Regions from separate parts of the Streptomyces sp. NPDC048248 genome, predicted to be linked through region 1. Evidence: predicted binding sites of a transcription regulator. Region 1 holds the regulator's gene; each other region holds the start of a gene.
The links. The regulator HrcA, encoded in region 1, represses chaperone genes, less so after heat shock. The targets are predictions, from matches to a motif close to TTNGCACTCNGNNNNNCNGAGTGCNAA.
Positions count from the first base shown of each region.

Region 1 (9,591 bases):
GCCGCGCGGTTCCATGGGGAACACCCGGTGCTTGCCGAACCGGTCCTCCAGGGTCACCGTCGGGCCCTGAGAGGTCTTCTCGCAGCGGATCACCGCTCCGCAGAAGCCCGAGGTGACCTCCTCGACCACCAGATCGGGCTCTGCGGGCACCTCGGGGGCGGGCCGCTGCTTCTTCCAGGGCGGGGTGAGGTCGGGGCTGTAGCGCTTGCTCTGCATGAGGACCTGTTCTGTGACGCACGGCCGGTGAGGGGAGGGACGGGACGGAAGATAGAGGCCGCGGGCCGGTCAGCCGGGGGACACGCCGAAACGGGTGGCCAGCGCGTCACGTTGGTCACGGACGAACCGGGCATTCACCACGGCTCCGTGCCCCGGCACGTACACCGCGTCCTCGCCGCCGAGGGCGAGCAGCCGGTCCAGCGCCGCCGGCCACTGCGCGGGCAGGGCGTCCCGGCCCGCGTTCGGTTCACCGGACTCCTCGACGAGGTCGCCGCAGAAGACGACCTCGGGTTCGCCGGGGCCGCCGGGTGCCAGGACGGCCATGTCGTGGGCGGTGTGGCCGGGGCCGACGTTGGCGAGCAGCACCTGCCGGTCGCCCAGGTCGACGGTCAGTTCGCCGTGGACGTGGTGGTGCGGGGAGACGAGCAGATCGGCGGCCTCGGCGGCGGCGTCCCGGTCGACGCCGTGGTGCACGGCGGACTGCCGCAGCTCGTCGCGGTCGCGCCGGAGCAGGTCGGCCAGCCCGGCCGCACCGAAGACCTCGACGCCGGCGAAGGCCGCGGTGCCCAGCACATGGTCGAAGTGCGGGTGGGTGAGAGCGACATGCGTCACTTCCCGGCCGAGCAGGCCGCGGATCGTGCGGCGCAGGTCGGCGCCGTCGCGGAGCGTCGCGCCGGTGTCGACGATCATCACGCCGGTCGCACCGGCGATCACCCCGACCGTCTCGTCCCAGCCGGGCATGCGGCGTCGGGCAAGACCGTCACCGAGCCGTTCCCATCCGGCCTCTTCCCAATCAATGCGCATACCGAGACGCTAGCTCCATCGCGATAGCGTTGCCCGGCAGACCTGATGATCACCGCCCGGGGGTAGGGACTCGGTACGGCCGGCCTTGCCCAAGCCTTGCTACCCGGCCGTACACTGGCTCAGGGCCTGGCACTCGGCCCGTGTGAGTGCCAGGGAAGACGAAGCGGCAGGACGCCCGGACAGGAGGTGCGCGGGATGCTCAGTGAGCGCAGGCTCGAAGTGCTGCGCGCCATCGTTCAGGACTATGTCGGAACGGAGGAGCCGGTCGGCTCCAAGGCGCTCACCGAACGCCATCAGCTCGGGGTCTCCCCGGCCACGGTCCGCAACGACATGGCGGCCCTGGAGGACGAGGGATTCATCGCCCAGCCGCACACCAGCGCGGGGCGGATTCCCACCGACAAGGGATACCGCCTGTTCGTCGACAAGCTGGCCGGCGTCAAGCCGCTGTCCTCCCCGGAGCGGCGGGCGATCCAGAATTTCCTGGACGGCGCCGTCGACCTCGACGACGTGGTGGGCCGCACGGTCCGGCTGCTGGCGCAGCTGACCCGGCAGGTCGCGGTCGTGCAGTACCCGTCGCTGACGCGGTCCACGGTGCGGCATGTCGAACTGCTCTCGCTGGCGCCGGCCCGGCTGATGCTCGTCCTGATCACGGACACCGGACGCGTCGAGCAGCGCCTGGTCGACTGCCCCTCGCCGTTCGGTGAGGCATCGCTGGCGGATCTGCGGGCGCGGCTGAACAGCCGGGTCGTGGGGCGCCGATTCGCGGATGTGCCGCAGCTGGTGCAGGATCTCCCGGAATCCTTCGAGCAGGACGACCGCGGCACCGTCTCGACAGTGCTGTCGGTCTTGCTGGAGACTTTGGTGGAGGAGACCGAGGAGCGACTGGTGATCGGCGGAACCGCCAATCTCACGCGCTTCGGTCACGACTTCCCCCTGACCATCCGGCCGGTGCTCGAAGCCCTTGAGGAGCATGTCGTGCTCCTCAAGCTGCTCGGGGAGGCCAAGGACTCGGGCATGACCGTACGTATCGGGCATGAGAATGCCCATGAAGGCCTGGCGTCCACATCGGTCGTCGCGGTCGGCTACGGTTCGGGCGACGAGGCAGTCGCCAAACTCGGCGTGGTCGGACCGACCCGCATGGACTACCCCGGAACGATGGGAGCGGTACGCGCAGTGGCACGTTACGTCGGACAAATCCTCGCGGAGTCGTAAGTGGCCACGGATTATTACTCGGTCCTCGGCATCAGCCGTGACGCCTCGCAGGACCAGATCAAGAAGGCCTTCCGCCGGCTGGCGCGCGAGCTGCACCCGGATGTGAACCCGGATCCGAAGACCCAGGAGCGGTTCAAGGAGATCAACGCCGCTTACGAGGTGCTGTCGGACCCGCAGAAGAAGCAGGTCTACGACCTCGGTGGCGACCCGCTCTCGCAGGCGGGCGGCGGCGGTGCGGGAGCGGGCGGCTTCGGCGCCGGCTTCGGCAACTTCTCCGACATCATGGACGCCTTCTTCGGCACGGCCTCGCAGCGCGGACCGCGCTCGCGGACCCGCCGCGGCCAGGACGCCATGATCCGCCTGGACATCGACCTCAACGAAGCCGCCTTCGGCACGACCAAGGACATCCAGGTCGACACCGCCGTCGTCTGCACGACGTGCAGCGGCGAGGGCGCGGCGCCGGGGACCTCGGCGCAGACCTGCGACATGTGCCGCGGTCGCGGTGAGGTCTCGCAGGTCACCCGCTCCTTCCTCGGCCAGGTCATGACGTCCCGGCCCTGCCCGCAGTGCCAGGGCTTCGGCACGGTCGTACCGACGCCGTGCCCGGAGTGCGCGGGCGACGGGCGGATCCGCTCGCGCCGCACGCTCACCGTCAAGATCCCCGCCGGTGTCGACAACGGCACCCGCATCCAGCTCGCGGGGGAGGGCGAGGTCGGCCCGGGCGGCGGCCCCGCCGGTGACCTCTACGTCGAGATCCACGAGGTCTCGCACCCGGTCTTCCAACGGCGCGGCGACGATCTGCACTGCACGGTCACCATCCCGATGACAGCGGCTGCTCTGGGCACCAAGTGTCCGTTGGAGACGCTGGACGGGATGGAGGAGATCGACGTACGGCCCGGGACCCAGTCCGGCCAGTCGATCCCGCTGCACCAACGCGGTGTGACCCATCTGCGCGGCGGCGGCCGCGGCGACCTCATCGTCCACGTCGAGGTGCAGACTCCCTCCAAGCTCGACCCCGAGCAGGAAGAGCTGCTGCGGCGGCTGGCCAAGCTCCGTGGTGAAGAGCGCCCCACGGGCACCTTTCAACCGGGGCAGCAGGGGCTCTTCTCGCGGCTGAAGGATGCCTTCAACGGCCGCTAGGCCGACGGCGGCACACATGCGAAGGACCGCGCCGGTCCCGGGGGGAAACCCCTCCGGGACCGGCGCGGACCCGGTTCTGGACGCGGTCGTGAGCGTGGCACGATGTGGTCATGCCCACCGCGCTGACCGATCTTTGCCGCCATCCGATCGTGCAGGCCCCGATGGCGGGCGGCGTCGCTTGTCCGGAGCTCGCCGCCGCTGTCTGTGAAGCCGGTGGTCTCGGCTTCCTCGCCGGCGGCTACAAGACCGCCGACGGGATGTATCAGGAGATCAAACAGCTGCGCGGGCTGACCGACCGGCCCTTCGGCGTGAACCTCTTCATGCCGCAGCCGGCGCTCGCCGACATGGCGGCCGTCGAGGTCTACCGCGAGCAGCTCGCCGGCGAGGCGACCTGGTACGAGACGCCGTTGGGCGAGATCGACCCCTGCGGTGGTGGGGACGACGGCTACGACGCCAAGCTGGCGATCCTGCGCGAGGACCCGGTGCCGGTGGTCTCCTTCCACTTCGGCTGCCCCTCCCGCGCCGTCTTCGACGCGTTCGCCGAGGTCGGCACGGCCACAGTCGTGACCGTCACCACCGCCGCCGAGGCGCAGGCCGCGCAGTGGTCGGGAGCGGACGCGGTCTGCGTCCAGGGCGTCGAGGCGGGCGGCCATCAGGGCACCCACCGCGACGACCCGCAGGCCGACGGGACCGGTGCCGGCATCGGGCTGCTCTCCCTGGTCGCGCAGGTCCACGAGGCGGTGCAGATCCCGATCATCGCGGCGGGCGGGCTGATGCGCGGGTCGCAGATCGCCGCCGTACTGGCCGCGGGCGCGGACATGGCGCAGCTCGGCACCGCCTTTCTCGTCACGCCCGAGTCGGGTGCCCACACCCTGCACAAGCAGGCGCTGACCAACCCGCTGTTCACCCGTACCGAGCTGACCCGCGCGTTCTCCGGACGACCGGCCCGCGGCCTGGTGAACCGCTTCCTGCGCGAGCACGGCCCGTACGCCCCGGCGGCCTACCCCGCCGTGCATCACCTCACCTCCGGACTGCGCAAGGCCGCGGCCAAGGCGGGCGACGCCCAGGGCATGGCGCTGTGGGCCGGACAGGGGCACCGGATGGCACGCGAGATGCCCGCCGGCCGTCTGGTGGAGGTGCTGGCGGACGAACTGGTCGCCGCGCGCGCCGGGTTGCCGCGAGGCGCTGCGGGGGCCGCATCATGACGGCGCCGGTTTTCCTCGTCGACTCCCTCGCGGAGGTACGGGCCGGCCGCGCGCTGACCGTGGACGGGCCGGAGGGCCGGCACGCGGTGTCGGTTCGCCGGCTGCGGGTCGGCGAAGCGGTCGTGCTGACGGACGGCCGTGGGGCCGGCGCCGAGGGCACGGTCACCGCCGTCGAGGGCAAGGACCGTCTCACCGTCGTGGTCGACGACCTGCGCACGGAAACGCCCGCGGCGCCACGGATCACCGTTGTCCAGGCCCTCCCCAAGGGGGACCGCGGAGAACTGGCCGTCGAGACGATGACCGAGACCGGTGTGGACGTCATCGTGCCGTGGGCGGCGGCGCGTTGTGTCACGCAGTGGAAGGGCGAGCGGGCCGCCAAGGCGCTCGGCAAGTGGCGTACGACCGCCCGGGAGGCCGGCAAGCAGTCGCGGCGGCTGACGTTCCCTGAGGTCACGGACCCGCTGTCGACCAAGCAGGTGGCCGCGCTGCTCGCCGGTGCCGACTTCGCTGCCGTCCTCCACGAGGAGGGCAGCACCCCGCTGGCGACCGCCGAACTCCCCGCCACGGGCGGCATCGTGCTGGTCGTGGGCCCCGAGGGCGGTGTTTCCCCGGAGGAGCTCGCGGCGTTCGCGGAGGCCGGTGCCGCGCCGTACCGCCTCGGCAGGAGTGTGCTGCGGACCTCCACCGCCGGCACGGCCGCGACGGCGCTGCTGCTGGGGCGTACGGGGCGCTGGAGCTGAGCGGACGTCCAACGGGCCGCCGGCGCACCGCCGTTCCGGAGCGGCCTGCCCGGCACCGCGCGGCGCGGCCGCGCACGTGCGGGAAACGGCCGGCCCGCCGTGTGACGGGCCGGCCGCCGGCTCAGACCAGCTGAGCGTTGAGCCTGATGTCCTTGACGCCCGTCAGCGCCTGGCTCACCGGGCAGTTGGCCTTGGCGTCCGCGGCGGCGGCCTGGAAGTCGTCCTCGGACAGGCCCGGCACGGTGGCCTTCACCGTCAGGACGATGGACGTGATGCCCTCGCCCGGCTTGAAGGTGACATCGGCCTGGGTGTCGAGGGACTGGACGGTGTACCCCTTGCCGGCCAGGCCGTGCGAGAAGGCCATGGAGTAGCAGGAGGAGTGGGCGGCCGCGATGAGCTCCTCGGGGCTGGTGACGCCGTTCGGCTCCTCCGTACGGGCGGGCCAGCTGACGTCGTAGGTACCGATCTTGGAGGAGTCGAGGGCGACGGTGCCCTTGCCCTCCAGGAGGTTGCCTTCCCAGTGGGTCTTGGCGGTGCGCGTGGTTGCCATGGTGCATAACTCCCGGTTGTGGGCGAAAAGCGGTCTGCGGGCCCCAGCTTAGTGATCCGCAGGGCAGATGGCCGAAGGTCCCGGACGGCCCCGTCCGACCCCGTCAGGCCCGCCCGACCCGCCCGGCCGGTCCTGCGCGGCGGACGCCGGGGCCCGTCGGCCCTGGTCGCTGCGACGCCCGGTGGGGGCCGCCCGGTAGCATCCAAGGCCGTACGCACCGTGCGTACGGCGCATGCTGCACAGGCCGCGACGTGATCGTGCCGCGGCCCGAGACGTAGCTCGACACGGCCCGCCCGGCGCGACGCGGCGGCGGCCGAAGACCCGGGAGGAGCCCACCGGTGGCGGGAGAACCGCAGGCCGACTGCCTGTTCTGCAAGATCGTGGCGGGGGAGGTGCCGGCAACCATCGTCCGGGAGACCGAGACCACCGTCGCCTTCCGCGACATCAACCCCCAGGCCCCGACCCACGTCCTGGTGATCCCCAAGGTCCACTACGCCAACGCCCTGGAACTGGCCGCGGCGGAACCGGCGATCGCCGGCGACGTGCTGCGCGAGGCGGGGGTGGTGGCCGGCGAGGAGAAGGTCGACTCGACCGGCTACCGCATCGTCTTCAACACCGGCCCCGGCGCGGGGCAGACCGTCTTCCACGCCCATGCGCACCTGCTGGGCGGCCGCGACCTCCAGCGACTGGTCTGACGGGGCAGAGGGTCGACGTTGTCCGTACGTGAGCTGGTCGTCCTCGGCACCGCGAGCCAGGTGCCCACCCGGCACCGCAACCACAACGGCTATCTGCTGCGCTGGGACGGCCAGGGGCTCCTCTTCGACCCCGGGGAGGGGACGCAGCGTCAGATGCTGCGCGCCGGGGTCGCCGCACACGACCTCAACCGGATCTGCATCACCCATTTCCACGGCGACCACTCGCTGGGGCTCGCCGGGGTGATCCAGCGGATCAACCTCGACCGGGTGCCGCATCCCATCACCGCTCACTACCCGGCCACCGGTCAGCACTTCTTCGACCGGCTGCGCCATGCCACCGCCTACCGCGAGACGGTCAGCCTGACGCAGCTCCCGGTGAGCGCCGACGGCGAGCTGGACCGCACCGCGGCCTACGTCCTGGAGGCGCACAAGCTCTCGCACCCGGTCGAGTCCTACGGCTACCGCCTCGTGGAGCCCGACGCACGCCGGATGCTGCCCGACCGGCTCGCCGCGCACGGCATCTCCGGGCCGGACGTCGGCCGCCTGCTGCGTGCGGGCGAACTCGACGGCGTCACCCTCGACGAGGTCAGCGAGATCCGCACCGGCCAGCGGTTCGCGTTCGTGATGGACACCCGGCTGTGCCCGGGTGTCCACGCCCTCGCCGAGGGCGCGGACATGCTCGTCATCGAGTCGACGTTCCTCGACGAGGACGTGCAGCTGGCGGTCGATCACGGCCATCTGACCGCCGGCCAGGCCGCGGAGGTGGCGGCCGGGGCGGGCGTGCGGCACCTGGTGCTGACGCACTTCTCGCAGCGCTACTCCGACCCGCAGGAGTTCGAGCGGCAGGCACGCGCGGCGGGCTTCACCGGCGAACTCACCATCGCCCGTGACCTGATGCGCGTGCCGCTGCCCAAGAGGGCCTGACCGGCCTCCGCCGGATCACGGCAGGTAGTACATCGGGTTGGGCAGCTTGAAGGTCCGGTCCGCGGCGCCGCCGCGCAGATCGCTGTACTGGTCCCCGAAGTTGGCGACGATGTCGTAGCCGAGGGACTCGATGTGCGTGCGGGTGCCGGACTTGAACTCGATGGTCGAGCAGGTGGCGCCGCAGGGCAGGTACGCGGGCGGGTGCTCCTTGTCCCGCAGGTACACGTGCGTACGGTCCAGCGGGACGTCGTAGCCCACGTTGTCGAGGTTGCGCACGCTCCACTCCCGCTGCGCTTCCTTGCGGCCGGTGAGGAAGAAGACCTCGGCGCCCTTGTCGTGGGCCCAGTTGACCAGCCGGTTCATGCCGAAGACCGGGTCCATGTCGGTGTTGGCGAGGTACTTGTCCTGGCTCTCCGGGGTGAAGTGGAAGCCGACCTGGAGCTCGTAGTTGTAGGTCAGCAGGGTGGTGTCGTCCATGTCGAGGACGATGGCGGGCTTGGCGGGCTCGGCGTGCTTCGTGCCGGCCGGGTCCGCGGCCGGCCGCTGCCGGGTGAGCTGCTTCGACAGGTAGGCGCGCGCCTTTGCCTCGATGCCGTGCACCTGGCGGGCGTAGTTGCTGTCCGGGGAGGCGTAGTGCTCGCCGTCGGCCGTCACCGTGTCGCCGTAGTAGGCCTTGATCTTGTCCTGCACCTGCGTGAGGTTGGGTATCTCCTGGTCCGTGCGGGGCACGGAGTGTTCGGCGGTGGCCTGGCCGATGCCGAACACGGCGGTGCCGGCGACCAGGGTGGCGACCACCGAGGCGCCCAGGCGGACACGACGGGAGGGGGCGGGGACGGGCATGCGCGGCTCCTTCGGGAGGCATGGGGAGACCCGGGGGTGGCGTCGGACGCGGCACTCCCCAGGGGGTCCAAGGGGGGTCCCAGAAGGTCTAACAGAGCCTCATTTCCGTTATCTACGCGCGGAGATTCAATGCTTGGTAAAGGTTGCGGGCAGCGGTGCGGGGTGTGCGCCGCCGGGTGGGGCCGAGGCGCGGGCCGCGGCGGGGTGGTGTCAGCGCCAGTCGGGGGTGCCCGGGCCCTGTGCGTGCGGCACGATCGCCTCGATCTTCGCCCGGATCTCCCGCATGACCGCGACGATCCGGCTCTCGTGCGCCGGGGTGAGCCGGGCGACCGGCACCGAGCAGCTGATGGCGTCCGTGGCGGGGGTGTCGCAGCGCAGGGCGAAGCCGAAGCCCGTGATGCCGGTGACGCCCTCCTCGCGGTCGATGGCGTAGCCCCGCTCGCGCACCGCCGCCAGATCCTCGGCGAGTGACGCCGGATCGGTGTGGGTGTTCTCCGTCAGCCGCTCCAGCGGTCCTGCCGGGAGCGGGAGTTCACCGGGGGCGCGGTCGGCGAGGAGTGCCTTGCCCAGGGCCCCGGCGTGGGCGGGCAGCCGGCGTCCGACGCGGCTGAAGGTACGCAGGTACTCGTGCGATTCACGGGTGGCGAGATAGACGACGTCCGCGCCGTCCAGGCGGGCGAGGTGGATGGTCTCGCCCAGCGTCTCGGACGCCTCGTCGAGGTACGGCCTGGCAGCCCGCACCCGGGGATCGCTGTCCAGATAGCTGGTGCCGGTCAGCAGGGCGCGGATGCCGATGCCGTAGAGCGAGCCGGTCGCGTCGGTGCGCACCCAGCCGCGGTCGATCAGGGTCTGCAGCAGCGCGTACATGGAGCTGCGGGGGACGCCCAGTTCCTCGGCGAGTTCGCGCAGGCGGGCCGGGCGGTCACCGCGGGCGGCGAGCACCTCCAGCAGCTCGACGGTGCGCGCCGCCGACTTCACCTCGCGTACGCCACCGGTCTCCGTCATGGCCCGATCGTAAGCGCAGCCCGGGATCCGGGGCGGCCGTGGGTCTTGACGCCGGGAGGCGTGCTTCCTAGCCTCCATCTTCAAGTGTAGACGCTATATACATACGGAGACGGATGTTCGTGAGGTATCAGCATGGCGCGCAGGCTGCCTGACGGCTTCCACGCGCCGCGGGTCGAACTGCGTGACCGGGCGCCTGAATACGCGGTTTCGCCGGTGGGGGCCGCGGCCCGGCCGCGAGGTCTGCCCGTCCACCCGGTCCG
Region 1 covers NZ_JBICZL010000003.1:43,769-53,359, forward strand. Annotated here, with positions in the region: gene ACGFZW_RS06225 (DUF3097 domain-containing protein) at 1-216, opposite strand, end outside; gene ACGFZW_RS06230 (MBL fold metallo-hydrolase) at 286-1,020, opposite strand; gene hrcA (heat-inducible transcriptional repressor HrcA) at 1,216-2,232, shown strand; gene dnaJ (molecular chaperone DnaJ) at 2,233-3,372, shown strand; gene ACGFZW_RS06245 (nitronate monooxygenase) at 3,483-4,577, shown strand; gene ACGFZW_RS06250 (16S rRNA (uracil(1498)-N(3))-methyltransferase) at 4,574-5,317, shown strand; gene ACGFZW_RS06255 (OsmC family peroxiredoxin) at 5,439-5,867, opposite strand; gene ACGFZW_RS06260 (histidine triad nucleotide-binding protein) at 6,206-6,562, shown strand; gene ACGFZW_RS06265 (ribonuclease Z) at 6,581-7,486, shown strand; gene ACGFZW_RS06270 (HAD family acid phosphatase) at 7,502-8,326, opposite strand; gene ACGFZW_RS06275 (IclR family transcriptional regulator) at 8,537-9,331, opposite strand; gene ACGFZW_RS06280 (hypothetical protein) at 9,464-9,591, shown strand, end outside.

Region 2 (9,591 bases), on a different contig from region 1:
ATGCTCGGCGGCTCCACCTGGGCGGTCACCAAGGACAGCGACCAGGCCGAGGCGGCCGTGCAGTTCGCGACGTGGATGTCCACCTCCCCGGACGCCGTCAAGGCCCGGCTCTCCTCCGGCGAGTCCAGCGCCTACCCGGCGGCCGCGGCCCTCCGCCCGGTCGCGGAGAAGGCGTTCGACACCCGGTTCTACGGCGGCCAGGACGTCTACGACGTCTTCGACGGCGCCGCCGCGGCCATCGGCAGGAACTGGACGTGGGGCCCGACCGGCGGCACCACCAACAGCGCGCTCAAGGACGCCTTCGGCAAGGCCGCGGACGGTGACGGCACGCTCGCAGGCGCCGTACGCACCGCACAGGAGGCGACCGTGAAGGAGCTGCGCAAGCGCGGCCTGAAGGTCGCCGGCCGGTGAGCGCCAAGGCCCGTGCCGTCTCCGTCCTGCTGACCCCGTTCTTCGCGCTCTTCACCGTCGTGATGGTGCTGCCGATCGGCTACGCGCTGTGGCTCAGCCTCTTCACCGAGCAGCAGTCCGGGCTCGGCTTCGGCGGGACCCGGACGGTCTTCACCGGACTGGGCAACTACCTCACCGCGCTGGGCGACCGGGCTTTCCGCGACGGGTTCCTCGTCCTGCTCGGCTACTGCGCCCTCTACATCCCGCTGCTGCTGGCCGGCGGGCTGGCGCTCGCCCTGCTGCTGGACTCGGCCCTGGCACGCGCCCGGCGCTTCTTCCAGCTCGCTCTGTTCCTGCCGCACGCCGTGCCCGGCATCATCGCGGCGCTGATCTGGGTCTACCTCTACACGCCCCAACTCAGTCCGGTCGTCGGCGTGTTGCGGTCAGGGGGCCTGGACTTCAGCTTCCTCTCCCCCTCCGGCGCACTGCCCGCCGTCGTCAACATCGCGCTCTGGGAGTGGCTCGGCTACAACATGGTGATCTTCTACGCCGCCCTCCAGGCCATCGACCGCTCGGTGATCGAGGCGGCGACGGTGGACGGCGCGGGCGCCTGGCGGATCGCGACCGGCATCAAGATCCCGCTGATCCGTTCCTCGGTGGTGATGGTCGCCCTCTTCACGGTGATCGGTTCCCTCCAGCTCTTCACCGAGCCGCTCATCATCAACCAGGCCTCGTCGGCCGCGCTGAACTCCGCCTGGACCCCGAACATGTACGCCTACGCCGCCGCCTTCACCCGTAACGACTACGGCCTGGCCGCGGCCGCCTCCGTGCTGCTCGCGCTCACCGCGGCGGCGCTGTCCTTCGCCGTCACGCGCTTCTCACGGCAAGCCCCCAAGATCCGGAAGAAGGGCAGGACGACCAGATGAGCCACACCCCGGCCGCCCGCTCGGCCACCGGCCTCGCGGAGCGGAACACCGCGCTCGCCGCCGGGCCGGCTCCCGTACGGCCGCCCCGCGGGGCCCTGCGCGGAGCCGCTCGCCCGGCCCCCGGCCGCAGGCTGTCCAAAGCCGCCGTCAACGGCACGCTCGTCCTCGCCGTCGTCTACACACTCCTGCCGCTGGTGTGGCTGGTCACCGCCGCCACCAAGGACGCCGGCGGGCTGCTGGCCGGTGACGCCTTCTCCTTCGAGGGCTTCGACCTCGGCGGCAACCTCTCCCGGCTGGCGTCCTTCCACGACGGCCTCTACTTCCGGTGGTACGCCAACAGCCTGCTCTACGCGGGCGGCGGCGCACTGCTCTCCGCGCTGGTGTCGGTGGCCGCCGGATACGCCTTCGACGTCTACACCTTCCCCGGCAAGGAGAAGCTGTTCGGCGTCGTCCTGCTGGGGGTGCTGGTGCCCACCACCGCGCTCGCCCTGCCGTTGTACCTGCTCGCCGCCAGGACCGGTCTGGTCAACACCTACTGGGCGGTGCTGATACCCGTCCTCGCGCACCCCTTCGGGGTCTATCTCGCGCGGGTCTTCAGCGCGGGATACCTTCCCCGCGAGGCGATCGAGGCCGCACGGATGGACGGCGCGGGCGAACTGCGGATCTTCTGGTCCATCGGCCTGCGCATGATCATGCCGGGCTTCGTGACCATCGTCCTCTTTCAGTTCACGGCCATCTGGAACAACTTCTTCCTCCCTCTGGTGATGCTCTCCGACCAGCAGCTCTTCCCGCTCAGCCTCGGCCTGTACGCATGGAACAGCAACACCCGTGCCGAGCCGTCCTACTACCCCCTCGTCGTCACCGGATCGCTCCTCGCCGTCATCCCGCTGATCATCGCCTTCGTCGCCCTCCAGCGACACTGGAAGGCCGGCCTCGCCGCCGGCAGCGTCAAATGACGACGAACGTCGGGCGACCGTGAAGGAGCACCGGTACCACCATGCACCCCACCACTGACAACGCCCCCGGACCTGCGGGTATCCCGCCCGCCCGGCCCACCCTGCTGCTGTCCATGGGCCCCGGCATCGCCGAACGGCTCCTCGCGGAGCGTCACCGCACCCGCCTCGCGGCCCTCGCCCGCACCGACCACCGGCTCGTCGCCCACGAGTTGGCCGACCCGGCGCCGGAGGTCGCCGCCGCCCTCGCCGAGGCCGAGGTCCTCCTCACCTGCTGGGGCGCGCCCCGGCTCACCGAGCGCGTACTGTCCGCGGCCCCCCGCCTGCGCGCGGTCGTCCACGCCGCCGGATCGGTCAAACACCATGTCACGGAGGCGTGTTGGGCCCGCGGTATCGCCGTCACCTCCGCGGCCGCCGCCAACGCCCTGCCCGTCGCCGAATACACCCTGGCGATGATCCTTCTCGCCAATAAGCAGGTGCTGCACAGTGCGCGACGCCACCGCGCCCTGCGCGCTCCGCACGACTGGCAGCGCGAGCTGGCCGGCGCCGGCAACTACCGCCGCACCATCGGCATCATCGGCGCCTCCCGCATCGGCCGCCGCGTCATCGAGCTGCTGCGCCCGTTCGACCTGCGCGTCCTGCTGCACGACCCGTACGTCGACACCGCCGAGGCCGCCGCCCTGGGCGTCGGGCTCGTCCCGCTGGACGCCCTCTGCGCCGACAGCGACATCGTCTCCGTGCACGCCCCTGAGCTGCCTGCCACCCGGCATCTGCTCGGCCCCCGCGAACTGGCCCGGATGCCGGACGGCGCGACCCTGATCAACACCTCCCGCGGCTCGCTGGTCGACGAGTCGGCGCTCCTGCCGGAGCTGGTCTCCGGCCGCCTGAACGCCGTACTCGACGTCACCGACCCCGAAGTCCCGCCCGCCGCCTCCCCCTTGTACGAGCTGCCGAACGTCCTGCTGACGCCGCACATCGCGGGTTCGCTGGGCACCGAGCTGCACCGCATGACCGACCAGGCCCTGGACGAGCTGGAGCGCTACGCGTCCGGGCTGCCCTTCGCGCATCCGGTGCTCCCCGAGTCACTGCACCACTCGGCCTAGGCCGTGCCCGCGAAGCCGGTTGGATCTTGCCTGGCCCCCGGGGCATGGCACCGCTCAGCGAACCGGCCTGATCCGAACGAAAGGCAGCGGCCTCGAATCGCCCCATAACCACTAAAATGGCAGTGTCCCAGCCACCCCGGGAGACACCATGAGATTCGCACAGATAATCGACTTCAAGACCGACCGGTTCGATGACATGGACCGGCTCATGGACGAATGGGTCGACCAGACCAAGGGCAAGCGGACCGCCACCCACAGCCTCATCGGCAAGGACCGCTCCGACGACGCCCACATCGTCGAGATCGTCGAATTCCCGTCGTACGACGAGGCCATGAAGAATTCCCAGCTGCCGGAGACGGAGCGGATCTTCCAGGACATGGTGGCGCTCTGCGACGGGGTGCCCACCTTCACCGACCTCGACGTGGTCCGTGAAGAACAGTTGAACGAGGCAACTTCCCGCCGGTTCTTTCATGAGGTCGCCGTCGGCGGCAACCTCGACGCCGTCGACGAGATCTTCGCGTCCGACTACCGCGACCACGACGTCGCCAAGCCCACGGAGACCGTGGGCTCGCAGCACATCCGCAACGACGTCAGCGGTTGGCGCGCCGCCTTCGACTTCACCTTCAGCCTGGAGCGGGAGATCTGCCAGGGCGACGACGTGGTGACGCTGTGGACCTGGACCGGCACCCACAAGGGCGACTTCATGGGCATCGCGCCCACCGGCAGGCAGTGCATCATGACCGGCACCACGATCTTCCGGTTCAAGGACGGCAAGATCCAGGAAGGCTGGTGGCACGAGGACCTGATGGGCCTGATGCGGCAGCTCACAGGCTGACGGGACCGGCCGACAGGACCGCCGCCCGGACCGATCGACGAGGCCGGCCGGGCGAGAGCCGACGAAACGGAGCCGACAAGGCGGAAGGCCCCTGCTCCCGTCGCTCACGAGCGGGAACAGGGGCCTTTCAGTGCCGCAGGGGCGGCAGCGCGTCAGACGTCAGTGGGAGTGACCGTGGCCGTGACCGGCATCGGCGGGCTCCTCGTCGGCCGGCTTCTCGACGACCAGGGTCTCGGTCGTGAGCAGCAGCGACGCGATCGACGCGGCGTTCTCCAGGGCGGAGCGGGTGACCTTGACCGGGTCGATGACGCCGGCCTTCACCAGGTCGCCGTACTCGCCGGTGGCGGCGTTGAAGCCCTGGCCCTTGTCCTGCTCGGCGACCTTCGCGGTGATGACGTAGCCCTCGAGGCCGGCGTTCTCCGCGATCCAGCGCAGCGGCTCGACGACGGCGCGGCGGACGACGGCGACACCGGTGGCCTCGTCGCCCTCCTTGCCGAGGGAGCCCTCGAGCACCTTGGCGGCGTGCACCAGCGCGGAGCCACCACCGGAGACGATGCCCTCCTCGACCGCGGCGCGGGTCGCGGAGATGGCGTCCTCCAGACGGTGCTTCTTCTCCTTGAGCTCGACCTCGGTGGCCGCACCCACACGGATGACGCAGACGCCACCGGCGAGCTTGGCGAGGCGCTCCTGGAGCTTCTCGCGGTCCCAGTCCGAGTCGGTGGACTCGATCTCGGCCTTGATCTGGTTGACGCGACCGACGACGTCCTCGGAGTTGCCGCCACCGTCGACGATGGTGGTGTCGTCCTTGGTGACGGTCACGCGGCGCGCGGTGCCGAGCACGTCGAGACCGGCCTGGTCGAGCTTGAGGCCGACCTCTTCGGCGATGACGGTCGCACCGGTGAGGGTGGCCATGTCGCCGAGCATCGCCTTGCGGCGGTCACCGAAGCCGGGGGCCTTGACGGCCACGGCGTTGAAGGTGCCACGGATCTTGTTCACGACCAGGGTCGACAGGGCCTCGCCCTCGACGTCCTCGGCGATGATCAGCAGCGGCTTGGAGGAGCCGGCCTGGATGACCTTCTCCAGCAGCGGCAGCAGGTCCTGGATCGAGCCGATCTTGCCCTGGTGGATCAGGATGTACGGGTCGTCGAGGACGGCCTCCATACGCTCCTGGTCGGTGACCATGTAGGGCGACAGGTAGCCCTTGTCGAAGGCCATGCCCTCGGTGAAGTCCAGCTCCAGACCGAAGGTGTTGGACTCCTCGACGGTGATGACACCGTCCTTGCCGACCTTGTCCATCGCCTCGGCGATGAGCTCGCCGACCTGCTTGTCCTGCGCGGACAGGCCGGCCACGGCGGCGATGTCGGTCTTGTCGTCGATCGGGCGGGCGGTCGCGAGGAGCTCCTCGGACACGGCCTTCACCGCGGCGTCGATGCCCTTCTTGAGGGCGGCCGGGGAGGCGCCGGCGGCGACGTTGCGCAGGCCCTCGCGGACCAGCGCCTGGGCCAGCACGGTGGCGGTGGTGGTGCCGTCACCCGCGATGTCGTTGGTCTTGGTCGCCACCTCCTTCACGAGCTGGGCACCGAGGTTCTCGTACGGGTCGTCGACCTCGACCTCGCGGGCGATGGTGACACCGTCGTTGGTGATGGTCGGGGCGCCGAACTTCTTGTCGATGACGACGTTGCGGCCCTTGGGGCCGATCGTCACCTTGACCGTGTCGGCAAGCTTGTTGACGCCGCGCTCGAGGGCGCGACGGGCGTCCTCGTCGAACTTCAGGATCTTCGCCATGGGTTGCTTCAAGTCCTCTCGTTGCGATCCTCGGCCACGCAGCGGTGGCCGCTATCGCTCAAACGAACTGCGCCCCTGCCCCGGTTGTTTAGACGCGGGAACCAGGGGCGCAGATCTAGGCAATTCTGGGTGAATTACTTCTCGACGATCGCGAGAACGTCGCGAGCCGAGAGGACGAGGTACTCCTCGCCGCTGTACTTCACCTCGGTGCCGCCGTACTTGCTGTAGAGCACGACGTCGCCGACGGAAACGTCGAGCGGAAGACGGTTGCCGTCCTCGAAGCGACCCGGGCCCACGGCCAGGACGACGCCCTCCTGGGGCTTCTCCTTGGCAGTGTCCGGAATGACCAGGCCAGAGGCCGTGGTCTGCTCGGCGTCGAGCGGCTGGACCACAATGCGGTCCTCGAGCGGCTTGATGGCAACCTTGGTGCTGGCGGTCGTCACGATCCGACCTCCCCCTTCGGAGATCTCACGGGGTTAACTGTCTGAGGTGGCGACCAGGTGGATCCGTCGTCGCGGGTGCCGGACCTGCCCGTCGCTGTGTTTGGCACTCCCCGGTGGAGAGTGCCAATGCCGAGACTATGACGCGGTTAGCACTCGGTCAAGCGGAGTGCCAGTTGTGCTGCGCGCGTCGCGCACGACGGGTTGACGCGGGCCCTCCCTGTGGCAGGCGGCCGCGCCCCGGCCCGCCCCTCACCGGCCCTTGTCCCGCACCGAATCGGCCACACCTTCCGCTACCACCGCAACCCCGCCCACGGCTGCCCCGTCTACCTCCTCGACTGCTGAGTCCGCGCCCTGCACCCCGACAGCTCCGAACAGCCCCGACGGCTCCGTCCGGGCCGCGGCTCCGACAACCGATGGCGGAGGAAACCGTGCGTGGACCGACCAGCGCGCCCCGGGCGGCGGGTGAGCCCGAGAGCGACGCCGAGCGCACGATGACCTTCGCCGCGCTCGCCCAGGCGCCGGACCGCCGCAGGACCGAGGCGTGGCTGCTGGGCTTCGTCGTGCTGATAGCGGTGTTCGGCTACCTCTCCACCGGTCTGGCGATGACCGGCCGGCCGCCCGAGGGCCTGGCCCCGTTCGCCGCCACCATGTTCTTCGTGGCGCTGATCCCGCATCTGGTGATCCGCCGCTTCGCCCCGCGCGCCGATCCGCTGATCCTGCCGCTGGCCACCCTGCTGAGCGGTCTCGGCCTCGTCCTGCTCCACCGCCTGGACATCACCTACGCCGCGGACCCCCGCCTGAAGACCGCCCAGGCGGCGGACGGTCAGCTGGTGTGGACTGTGATCGGCGTGGCGGTCTGCATCGGCATCCTGGTGCTCCTGCGCGACCACCGGATCCTGCAGCGCTACATCTATCTGACGATGGTGGTCGCGATGGTCGTGCTGATGGCACCGGCCTTCTTCGGCGCCGACATGTACGGGGCCAAGCGCTGGATCCTGCTGGGGCCGCTGTCCCTGCAGCCCGGCGAGTTCGTGAAGATCATGATCTCGGTGTTCTTCGCGGGCTATCTCACCGTCAACCGCGATGCGCTGGCGCTGGCCGGACGCCGCGTCATGGGGGTGCAGCTGCCGCCGGGCCGGCAGCTCGCGCCGATCTTCACCATCTGGGTCATCAGCCTCCTGGTGCTGGTCTTCGAGCGTGACCTGGGCACCTCGCTGATCTTCTTCGGCGTATTCGTGATCATGCTCTACATGGCCACCGAGCGCACCAGTTGGGTGCTCTGCGGCCTGGCCATGGCCTCGGTCGGCGCGGCCGTCGTCGGCTCCGTCGAACCGCACGTCAAGGGCCGGATCATGGCCTGGCTGCATCCCATGGACATCTTCCTGCCGGAGTCCGAGCGGCCGCCGGGTCTGATCTCGGACCAGGCCGCCCAGGCACTGTTCAGCTTCGGCAGCGGCGGCATCGGCGGCAGCGGCCTGGGTCGCGGGCACCCGGAACTGGTCGGCTTCGCCGGTAACAGCGACTTCATCCTCACCACGGTCGGTGAGGAGCTCGGCCTGGCCGGGGTGATGGCCGTGCTGCTGCTGTACGCGCTGCTCGCCCAGCGCGGCCTGCGGGTCGCGCTCACCGCCCGCGACCCGTTCGGCAAGCTGTTGGCGGTCGGGCTCTCCGGGGCGCTCGTGCTCCAGGTCTTCGTCGTCTCCGGCGGCGTCACCGGCCTGATCCCGCTGACCGGCAAGGCCCTGCCCTTCCTCGCCAAGGGCGGCTCGTCACTGGTCGCGAACTGGATGATGATCGCGCTGCTGCTGCGGATCAGCGACACCGCCCAGCGCCGGCGTGAGCCGGTGGGCCCGGGTGCCGGCAGGTCGCGGCGGCGGCGCAGGTAGCCCGGCCCCGCTCAGACGTAGTCCTCCAGCCGGGCGAGGGCGAACCCCTGCTCGGTGGCCGTACGCAGCACCCTGCGCGCCACGTCGGGCATCGAACCCGGCCAGTCCCCGCGGCCCCGGAAGTGGGTCAGGATGATGTCGCCCGGGTGCAGCCGCCCGTCCGCCCCGCCGTGGTCCATCCGGTCGGGGAAGGCCTCCTGCGTCCACAGCGGTACGACCCGGATGCCGCAGGAGCGCGCGATGCGCAGGGTCTGCGCGGTGTACTCGCCGTACGGCGGACGGAACAGCCGCGGCCGCCGGCCCGTCTCGCGCCGCAGGTTGCGCTGCTGCCCGCAGATCTCCTTGCGCTGTCCTGCCGCGTCAAGCCCCGGCAGGAAGGGGTGGTTCAGGGTGTGGTTGTGCAGCCCGGCGCCGAGCTTGTGCATGCCGCGGAAGTAGCCGTAGTCCTCCTTGGCGAGGTAGTGGCTGAGGAACGCGCTGTAGGGGACGTCGAGTTCGCGCATCATCCGCACGAACTCGGGGTCCTTGTCGTCCCCGTCGTCGATCGTCAGGAAGACCACCCGCTGATCGGTCGGCACCCGGGAGACGACGGCCGGCAGGTCGCGGCCGCCGGCTCGCGACTCGCGGGCCAGGTCCGGCTTCTCGCTCGGCGGCTTCGGAGCACGGAGCGGCGGCGCCGCCAGGCCCCACCGCCGGGCCACCGCCGCCCGGCGGGCGTGTGCGCCCTCCTGCCCGCGGGCCGGGCCGAGAGCCGCACCGGCGGCCGGGGCGGCGATACCGGAACCGTGGACCGGCTCGTCGTCCTGCCCTCCCCCGCCGGCCACCGCGCCGTAGCCGGCCGCCACACCGAGCACGCACCACACCACCGCGTCCCGGACCGGTCTGCCCCGCAGAAGTCCGACAAGCTGCATGACGCCGGATTCTGGCAGTGCGGCCGGCCGCCGCGACGGCGCCGCCGACCGGCACGCGGCGCGGTCCACCGGCTGGCCCACAATGGGGAAGGTGACCGACCTCGACACCTTCTCCGCGCTCCTGGCCCCCGAGGGACAGGCGCTGCTGACCGCGCTGCGTGACCACGATCCGGCCCACGAACTGGCGGCCGCGACCCGGCTGCGGCGCGACCATCCCGCGCCGCTGGTCTCCGCCGCCCTCGGGCAGGCACGGCTGCGGCAGCGGGCGGCGGCGAAGTTCGGGGCGGACGCGCAGCTGATGTACTTCACGCCCAACGGCGTCGAGCAGTCCACCCGCGCGACGGTCGCCGCACACCGCG
Region 2 covers NZ_JBICZL010000004.1:370,202-379,792, forward strand. Annotated here, with positions in the region: gene ACGFZW_RS10475 (ABC transporter substrate-binding protein) at 1-411, shown strand, start outside; gene ACGFZW_RS10480 (carbohydrate ABC transporter permease) at 408-1,316, shown strand; gene ACGFZW_RS10485 (carbohydrate ABC transporter permease) at 1,313-2,272, shown strand; gene ACGFZW_RS10490 (hydroxyacid dehydrogenase) at 2,314-3,372, shown strand; gene ACGFZW_RS10495 (ester cyclase) at 3,521-4,207, shown strand; gene groL (chaperonin GroEL) at 4,367-5,992, opposite strand; gene groES (co-chaperone GroES) at 6,127-6,435, opposite strand; gene ACGFZW_RS10510 (FtsW/RodA/SpoVE family cell cycle protein) at 6,927-8,321, shown strand; gene ACGFZW_RS10515 (polysaccharide deacetylase family protein) at 8,333-9,232, opposite strand; gene ACGFZW_RS10520 (methyltransferase domain-containing protein) at 9,315-9,591, shown strand, end outside.
Region 2: groES (co-chaperone GroES) is a predicted target of HrcA. The motif match lies at 6,582-6,608, and genes of this name have one in related genera.

Region 3 (9,591 bases), on a different contig from region 1:
GATCGTGCCGACCGTCGCCTCCTCGTCGAGTGCGGGCAGTACGACGCTGACCTTCCGGCCCGTCTGCCGCTTGGCCTCCAGGAGCCGGCCGAGCGGCCGGTCGGCAGCGGACCAGGAGCGGCTGCTCAGCCAGCGCTCCACTTCTTCCAGCACGTCTACGATCTCCTCGGTGGCCGTCGAACGACGACCGTGTGATCCATCTCGCGGTTCGGACGACTATCTCAACCCTCACTGCCTTCGGTTACAGTCTTGAACAACGCGGATCACCGTCGTATGTCGGGGGTGCCGCGGAACAAACGCCTGGGTTTCGGCCCAGCGCCATACCGCTCATCCAGAGGGGCAGAGGGAAACGGCCCGTTGAAGCCCCGGCAACCCTCCAGCCGGTCTTGCCGCCAGGACGCTGATGTCCCGCGCGCGTGAGGCTCCCGGCTAGGGAAGGTGCCAAATCCGTCTCGTGGCGAGATGCGCCGCGAGGAAGATGAGGAGAAAGGGCCTCGCCTCCATGGCTGTGCAAGTCACCGAAAACACTCCCTCCGTCGCTCTCGGTCCCGCCGCCGCGCTCTCCTGCCGCGAGTGCGGACAGCGCTTCGACCTCGGCCCGATCTTCGCCTGCCAGGAATGTTTCGGGCCGCTCGAAGTCGCGTACGACCTGCCGAGCGGCGACCCGGAGGCCCTGCGGAAGCAGATCGAGGCCGGCCCCGACAACATCTGGCGCTACGCGCCGCTGCTGCCCGTCCCCGCCGACGTCGCGGACAAGCCGAACCTGAACCCGGGGTTCACCAAGCTGGTCAAGGCCGACAACCTCGCCCGTGAGCTGGGCGTCACCGGCGGTCTGTACGTCAAGGACGACTCCGGCAACCCCACGCACTCCTTCAAGGACCGCGTCGTGGCGATCGCCGTCGAGGCGGCCCGCGCCTTCGGCTTCACCACCCTGTCCTGCTCCTCCACCGGCAACCTCGCCGGTGCGGTCGGTGCCGCGGCGGCCCGCGCGGGCTTCCGCTCCTGCGTGTTCATCCCGCACGACCTGGAGGCCGGCAAGGTCGTCATGGCCGCGGTCTACGGCGGCGACCTGGTCGGCATCGAGGGCAATTACGACGACGTCAATCGCTTCTGCTCGGAGCTCATCGGCGACCCGCTGGGTGAGGGCTGGGGCTTCGTCAACGTCAACCTCCGCCCCTACTACGGCGAGGGCTCCAAGACACTGGCGTACGAGATCTGCGAGCAGCTGGGCTGGCAGCTGCCGGACCAGATCGTCATCCCGATCGCCTCGGGCTCGCAGCTGACGAAGATCGACAAGGGCCTCAAGGAGCTCATCGCGCTCGGCCTCGTCGAGGACAAGCCGTACAAGATCTTCGGCGCGCAGGCCGAGGGCTGCTCGCCCGTCTCGACGGCCTTCAAGGCCGGCCACGACGTGGTGCGGCCGCAGAAGCCGAACACCATCGCCAAGTCGCTGGCCATCGGCAACCCGGCCGACGGGCCGTACGTGCTCGACATCGCGCGCCGTACGGGCGGTGCGGTGGAGGATGTCAACGACGAGCAGGTCGTCGACGCGATCAAGCTGCTGGCCCGGACGGAAGGGATCTTCGCGGAGACCGCGGGCGGTGTGACCGTTGGCGTGACGAAGAAGCTCATCGACAGCGGTCTGCTCGACCCGTCCCTGTCCACGGTCGTCCTGAACACCGGCGACGGCCTCAAGACGCTTGACGCCGTCGCCCCGACCACGGGGCCCTCGGCGACCATCCGCCCGAGCCTGGACGCGTTCCGCGCGGCCGGTCTGGCCGGCTGACCCGCCGTACGCAGCCATACGGCCGCCGTACGCAGCCATACGGCCGGCGAGCGCAGCCGTAGGCAGTCGCACAGCCCCGAACTTGTACTCCGAAGTCGCTGGAAGGCAGAACCCATGAGCGTCAACGTCCGCATCCCCACCATTCTTCGCACCTACACCGACGGCAAGGCCGAGGTCGCGGCAGACGGCGCGACCCTCTCCGAGGTGATCGCCGACCTGGAGAAGAACCACCAGGGCATCGCGGCCCGGGTGCTGGACGACGCGGGCAAGCTGCGCCGTTTCGTGAACGTCTACGTCAATGACGACGACGTGCGTTTCGAGCAGGGCCTGGAGACGCCGACGCCGGACGGGGCGGGTGTCTCGATCATTCCGGCAGTGGCCGGCGGGTGCTAATTCGCGCCATCTCTTCTCTCGCTTGACTGGAATTGCCCCGTCCGCCGAAAAGCGGACGGGGCAATTCCGTTCTGTGAAAGGGGATACCATGGCGATGATCCCTCTCCGCGCGCGTGCCGAACGCATATGAGACCGCGGCGAGTTGTGCCCAAAGTGTGTGCGGCATTTGTCGCCCAGGTGCGTTATGCCCGGCCCGGCTTGCCCAGGGAAAGCGGTGTTTCACCGCATATTGCCGATTCTCCGGCGCCAGAATTCTCGTCCGATTGACCTGTTGCGCTGGGCAGTGGTGCAGATACATTCAGCGGCGGTCGACGCGTTCCGGCGCACACCCCGCGGGCCTTTCGGGGGGTGAGGTCTGACCCGGGTCCGCGGAGTGCGGTCCTGTGCAAGGGCCAGTAATAGGGGAGTTAGGCATGGCTCAGGGCACCGTCAAGTGGTTCAACGCGGAGAAGGGGTACGGCTTCATCGCGGTCGACGGTGGTGCGGATGTTTTCGTCCACTACAGCGCGATTCAGATGGACGGCTACCGCACCCTTGAGGAGGGTCAGCGGGTCGAGTTCGAGATCTCGCAGGGCCAGAAGGGGCCGCAGGCGGACATGGTCCGGGTGGCCGGCTGAAGCGCCGACCGACTGCAGCGTGATGAGGGTCCGCATCCCTGAGGGGGTGCGGGCCCTCTGCTGTGTGTCCGGTGGCCGTCGTGTCCGGCGGGTGTCCGGTGGGCGTCCGGAGGGTGGGCCATCGCGGGAGGCGCTTGCACTCGCACCCCCCGAGTGCTAATCATTGCGTTAGCACTCTCCGAGTGAGAGTGACAGTTAAGGACCGACTCGGTGAGGTCGGCAGGCCGGTGGGGCAAGGAACCACAGGCTCGCAGACCGTCCGTCGCGGGCGCCAGCGCGGTCCGGAGCAATCCACCCCTGTCCGGGAGGACCACTTCACATGGCCAAGATCATCGCGTTCGACGAGGAGGCACGGCGCGGTCTCGAGCGCGGGATGAACCAGCTCGCCGACGCCGTCAAGGTCACCCTCGGCCCCAAGGGCCGCAACGTCGTCCTCGAGAAGAAGTGGGGCGCCCCCACGATCACCAACGATGGTGTTTCCATCGCCAAGGAGATCGAGCTCGAGGACCCGTACGAGAAGATCGGCGCCGAGCTGGTCAAGGAGGTCGCGAAGAAGACGGACGACGTCGCCGGTGACGGCACGACGACCGCGACCGTCCTGGCGCAGGCGCTGGTCCGCGAGGGCCTGCGCAACGTAGCCGCCGGCGCCAACCCGATGGCCCTCAAGCGTGGCATCGAGAAGGCCGTCGAGGCCGTCTCCGCCGCCCTGCTCGAGCAGGCCAAGGACGTGGAGACCAAGGAGCAGATCGCCTCCACCGCCTCCATCTCCGCCGCCGACACCCAGATCGGCGAGCTCATCGCCGAGGCGATGGACAAGGTCGGCAAGGAAGGCGTCATCACCGTCGAGGAGTCCCAGACCTTCGGTCTGGAGCTGGAACTCACCGAGGGTATGCGCTTCGACAAGGGCTACATCTCGGCGTACTTCGCCACCGACATGGAGCGTATGGAGGCGTCGCTCGACGACCCGTACATCCTGATCGTCAACTCCAAGATCGGCAACGTCAAGGACCTGCTGCCGCTCCTGGAGAAGGTCATGCAGTCCGGCAAGCCGCTGCTGATCATCGCCGAGGACGTCGAGGGCGAGGCCCTGTCGACCCTGGTCGTCAACAAGATCCGTGGCACCTTCAAGTCCGTTGCCGTCAAGGCTCCGGGCTTCGGTGACCGCCGCAAGGCCATGCTCGGCGACATCGCCATCCTCACCGGTGGCACCGTCATCTCCGAGGAGGTCGGCCTCAAGCTGGAGAACGCCGGCGTCGACCTGCTGGGCCGCGCCCGCAAGGTCGTCATCACCAAGGACGAGACCACCATCGTCGACGGTGCCGGTGACAGCGAGCAGGTTCAGGGTCGTGTGAACCAGATCCGCGCCGAGATCGAGAACTCGGACTCGGACTACGACCGCGAGAAGCTCCAGGAGCGCCTGGCGAAGCTGGCCGGCGGCGTGGCCGTCATCAAGGCCGGTGCCGCCACCGAGGTCGAGCTCAAGGAGCGCAAGCACCGCATCGAGGACGCCGTTCGCAACGCGAAGGCGGCCGTCGAGGAGGGCATCGTCGCCGGCGGTGGCGTGGCCCTGCTCCAGGCCTCCGCGGTCTTCGAGAAGCTCGAGCTCGAGGGCGACGAGGCCACCGGTGCCAACGCGGTGAAGCTGGCCCTGGGGGCCCCGCTGAAGCAGATCTCCGTCAACGGCGGCCTCGAGGGTGGCGTCGTTGTGGAGAAGGTGCGCAACCTGGCCGTCGGCCACGGCCTGAACGCCGCGACCGGCGAGTACGTCGACATGATCGCCGAAGGCATCATCGACCCCGCCAAGGTCACGCGCTCCGCGCTGCAGAACGCCGCCTCCATCGCGGCGCTGTTCCTCACCACCGAGGCCGTCATCGCCGACAAGCCGGAGAAGGCGGGCGCTGCCCCGGCCGGCGGCGGCATGCCGGGCGGTGACATGGACTTCTGATCCTCCCGGATCAACTGTCCTCACGTTCGCAGGGGCGGCACCTTCCTTCCAGGAGGGTGCCGCCCCTGCGGCGTTTCCATGGGCCGCGGTGCTGTGGCTACAGCCGTCGCCGTCGGTCAGCGGGCGTGGTCCTTGAGCTTTTCCGTCTTCAGGGTGATACCGATGGGCCGGGGATTTCGATGAGGCTTCCGTAGGGGTGCGAGACCCGGATCGGATGCTTGCCGTTCCTCGGTTCGCTGTACACCGTGACGGTGCACGTGTCGCGGTCGATGAGGAGCTATACGGGGATGCCGGCGACAGCATGACCGTCGAGCTTCTCGTGACGGGGACGGCGGGCACGGCGGGCATGGCGGTCGGTTTCGGCGTGAGCCCCGAGGGCGCCGGACGTGTCCGTATGCCATGTCGGCTGTCCAGCGGGCATGGCATACGGACACGTCAAGCGCGGGCCCGTTTCGGGGGCACGGTGTGGCGCAGGGGTCAGACGTTCGCCGGTTGGGCGTCCGGGTCCTGGTGGTCGGGTGTCGGGGCGGGAGCGCGGCCGCTGTCCGGGACGGCGGTCGGGGTGGTGGGGGCGGCGCCGGTGTCGGCATCGGTGCGGGTGTCGGCGTTCAGGTCTGTGAGCATCTGCTTGCTGAAGCCGAAGAAGTAGGTGGCGAGGAAGCCGACGACGTAGCCGACGGCCAGGCCCATGGCGTAGACGGCGATCGTGGTGCCGACGCCTTGGTTGCCCTTGACCAGGGGGAAGAGGGCCCAGCCGGACGGGCCGATGGCGGTGGAGCCGACGGCGTCGCCGAGTTGGTTGAACAGACCGACGAAGCCGCCACCGAAGGCTCCACCGACGCAGGCGGTGATGAAGGGGCGGCCGAGCGGGAGTGACACGCCGTAGATCAGGGGCTCGCCGACGCCCAGGAAGCCTGCCGGGAGGGCGGACTTGATGGTCGTACGCAGGGAGCCGTTGCGCGGGAGGCGGAGGTAGACGGCGAGGGCGGCGCCGACCTGGCCCGCGCCCGCCATGGCGAGGATGGGCAGCAGAACGGTGTAGCCCTGCTGCTCGATGAGGGTGGTGTGGATGGGGATCAGGGCCTGGTGGAGGCCCAGCATGACCAGGGGGAGGAAGAGCCCGCCGAGGACGAAGCCGGCGAAGGCACCGCCGTGTGCGAGCAGCCAGTTGGCGAAGCTGCCGATGGCGGTGGAGACCTCCCCGGCGGCGTACATCAGGCCGAAGATGGTGACCAGGCCGGTGAGGAGGACCGTGAGGGTGGGGGTGACGAGGACGTCGAGCGCCTCGGGCACCCACTTGCGGCACCACTTCTCCACCTGGACGGCGAGCAGGGCAGCGGCCAGCGCGCCGAGGACGCCGCCCTGGCCGGGGGAGAGCTTCTGCCCGAAGGCGGTGATGTTCGCGACGCCCGGGAAGACGATGATCGCGGCTACCGCGCCGCCCAGGATGGGGGTGCCGCCGAACTCCTTGGCGGTGTTGTAGCCGACGAACACGGCGATCAGCGACATGAATCCGGAGGCCATGGCGGCCAGTGCCGGGACGGCCGAGGGCAGCCAGCCGAGGTTGGTCAGCAGGCCGTTGATGCCCGCGACGATGCCGCAGCCGATCAGGGCCGGAATCAGCGGGACGAAGATGTTGGCGATCCGGCGCAGGAAGAGCTTGACCGGGGTGGCGTTCTTCGCCTTCTGGCGGGCCTTGAGGGCTGCGCCCTGGGCGGCCAGTTCATCCGCGGTGGTGGAGTGCGACGCAGCGGGGTCGGACTCCGGTGCCGGGGCGGCGGTGGCGGGCTCGGGGGCTGAGGGTGTGGCGGTGGCCGGTTCGGGGGCGGTGGCCGGTTCGTGAGTGGTGGCGCGCGCCTCCTCGACCAGTCGCTCGAACTCGGGAGTGACCCGGGCGACCGTGCCGGGGCCCAGCACGATCTGGTAGGTGTCGTCCTCGACCACCCCCATCACGGCGGGCAGTGCCTGCAGTGCGTCGTCCTGGACCAGCGAGCGGTCCACGATGCCGAGGCGGAGCCTGGTCATGCAGTGGGCGATGGAGGAGAGGTTCCCGGCGCCGCCGACGAGGGGGAGGATCGCGGCGGCGGTGGCGCGGTTCTTGTCTTCGCTCATGTGCGGTGCCTTGCTGTGCGAGCAATCAGGGGTCGGGTCAGGTGTTCCGCGTGGCCTGCAGGGCTGCGCGGAGATGGCCTCGGGAGTCGTGGAGAAGGCGGGCGGCCGTCGGACCGTCGACCTCGCCGAGGAGGGTGAGGATGGCGTTCTTCACCTCGCCGTCCGTCGCGGCGAGCGCTGCCTCGATCTCCTGATCACCGGCGCCGGTGGCCAGCGCGACGATGCGCCGGGAGCGGGCCCGCAGCTTTTCGTTGGAGGCGCGGACGTCGACCATCAGGTTTCCGTAGGTCTTGCCCAGCCGGATCATGGTGATCGTCGAGAGCATGTTGAGCACCAGCTTCTGGGCCGTGCCCGCCTTCAGCCGGGTGGAGCCGGTCAGCAGTTCGGGGCCGACGACGACCTCGATGCCGTGCTCGGCGGACGCGGCCAGCTCCGAGCCGGCGTTGCAGGACAGGCCGATGGTCAGGGCGCCCAGCGAACGGGCGTGCTCGACGGCCCCGATGGCGTACGGCGTGCGGCCGGAGGCGGAGATGCCGACGACGGTGTCCAGGTCCGTCAGACCGATCGTGGACAGATCCTCGGCGGCGAACTTCTTGCTGTCCTCGGCGCCCTCGACGGCGGTGACCATCGCGGACGGGCCGCCCGCGATCAGACCGAGCACCTCGGAGGGATCGGTGTTGAACGTCGGCGGGCACTCGCTGGCGTCCAGCACCCCGAGCCGGCCGGCCGTGCCGGCCCCGGCGTAGATCAGCCGGCCGCCCTGGGCCATCCGCGCGGCGGTGGCGTCGATGGCGGCGGCGATCTGCGGGAGCTGCCCGGCGACGGCGGCGGGGACCTGAGCGTCCTCACCGTTCATCGTGCGGGCGATCTCCAGGGTGGAGCACCTGTCGATCTCGGCGAGCTCGGGCCGGAACGCCTCTGTGGTGAGGGTGTCCAGCTGGGCCCGCAGCTGTGCGTGTTCGGCGGGGGAAGTCATGGGTGTCGGCTCTTTCCGGGCTCGTACGGCTCAGTACGACGTGATGGGTGCGGGGCTCGGCGGCAGTGGGCAGGGGAGCGCAGCGCTGAGGGGCGGCGCTGACAACCGGCGCTGATGACCGTCGCTGAAGCTCAGCGAGGGGAGCGCGGGGAGTGGCGGTGCGCGAGAGCTTCGTAGGACGCGGAAAGGGCGGGCGCCGCGGTCTCGTAGGTGCGCTGCGCCACTCCTATGAACAGGCAGTCGACGACGAGGAGTTGGCTCGTCCTGGAGGACATCGCGGCCGGTCGCAGCTCGCTCTCGCGGGCGGTGGAGGTGGTCAGGATGTAGTCGGCGTACGAGGCGATCTCACTGTCCGGGCGGCCGGTGATCGCGATGGTTGTCGCGCCGTGGTCGAAGGCGACCCGCAGTGGCTCTATGACGTCGGTGGTGCGCCCGGAGTGGGTGATGGCGATGGCGACATCGCCGGTCCGCAGCTGCACGGCGTTCGTCACGGCGAGGTGCGGGTCGGAGTGCGCATGCGCGATCAGGCCGATGCGCAGCAGCTTCTGGGCGAGGTCCTGGCCGACGAGGTTGGACGCGCCGATGCCGTAGACGTCGATGCGGCGGGCCGCGGAGAGCACGCCGACGGCGGCTTCGAGCTGGGTGACGTCCAGACCGGCCGCGGTGTCGGCGAGGCACTGCTGCTCTTCCTGGGCGAGCTTGGCGACGACGTCGGTCAGGGAGTCGTCGACCGCTATGTCGGCCGTCACGGCCGGTGCGCCGCCGGCCGCCTGCTGCGCGGCGAGTGCGGCGAGCGCCAGACGCAGATCGCGGTAGCCGGGGTAGCCGAGCAGCCGCGAGGTCCGCACGACGGTGGCCTCGCTCGTGCCGGTGCGTTCCGCGAGGCCGGTGACGGTGAGGGCGGCACAGCCGGCCGGGTCACCCGCGACCGCTTCGGCGACTCGCTGCATGGAGCGGGTCATCGTCGGGACGAGGGTACGGACCTTGGCGGCCAGTGCCGCGGGGGCGGGTGGGGCCGGGGCCGGCCGGGTATCGGTGGCCACGTCCTTGAAAGTTTCCTTCAGGCTGCTGCTCACAGCTGAAAAGTAATTTCATAGACGTCGTGCGTCAATACCCTCCGTGAGACCTGTGGACAAGCGGCGTGGCGCGCATCGACCTGTGGATGACGGTGGGGTGCGGCGCGGGTCCGCGAGACAATGGACGGCATGGAGCTGGAACAGGCATTGCATGCCGCGCGAGCGCTGGTCCTCGCCGACCTGATGGCGGACGACGTCGCGGACGCCGACATCGTCTCGCTCGTCGAGGACGCGGTCGTCCACCGCCGATGGTGGGTCGAGCAGTGGCCTGAAGGTGTCGGATTCGTCGCGGGACTGATAGCGCAGGACGTCCAGGACGCGTTGCTGGAGAGGTACGGCCGCTGGCCGCTGTGCCCCGTATGCACCCAGTCCGGGGACCCTCACGCGCTGGATGTCGAGCCGGAGTTGGGGCCCGATCCGCACTGGGTCTGCCCCAAGACGGCGGTCGCGGTGGCCCGCGTCGGCAGGCTGCGCACCCCCACCGAGGGCTGACGCGATGACCGGGCCGGAGAGCTGACGTGGCGATCTATATCGATCCGCCGACGTGGCCGGGCCACGGACGGATGTGGTCGCACCTGGTCAGTGACACCTCCTTCGAGGAGCTGCACAGCTTCGCGGCCGCCATCGGCGCGCCCAGGCGGGCGTTCGAGCGCGATCACTACGACCTGCCCGAGGAGCGGTACACC
Region 3 covers NZ_JBICZL010000009.1:299,897-309,487, reverse strand. Annotated here, with positions in the region: gene ACGFZW_RS21555 (glucosyl-3-phosphoglycerate synthase) at 1-153, opposite strand, end outside; SAM riboswitch class I at 325-485, shown strand; gene thrC (threonine synthase) at 503-1,786, shown strand; gene ACGFZW_RS21545 (MoaD/ThiS family protein) at 1,901-2,179, shown strand; gene ACGFZW_RS21540 (cold-shock protein) at 2,593-2,796, shown strand; gene groL (chaperonin GroEL) at 3,116-4,741, shown strand; gene ACGFZW_RS21530 (PTS transporter subunit EIIC) at 5,219-6,853, opposite strand; gene murQ (N-acetylmuramic acid 6-phosphate etherase) at 6,891-7,829, opposite strand; gene ACGFZW_RS21520 (MurR/RpiR family transcriptional regulator) at 7,961-8,905, opposite strand; gene ACGFZW_RS21515 (hypothetical protein) at 9,035-9,397, shown strand; gene ACGFZW_RS21510 (DUF4031 domain-containing protein) at 9,424-9,591, shown strand, end outside.
Region 3: groL (chaperonin GroEL) is a predicted target of HrcA. The motif match lies at 2,965-2,991, and genes of this name have one in related genera.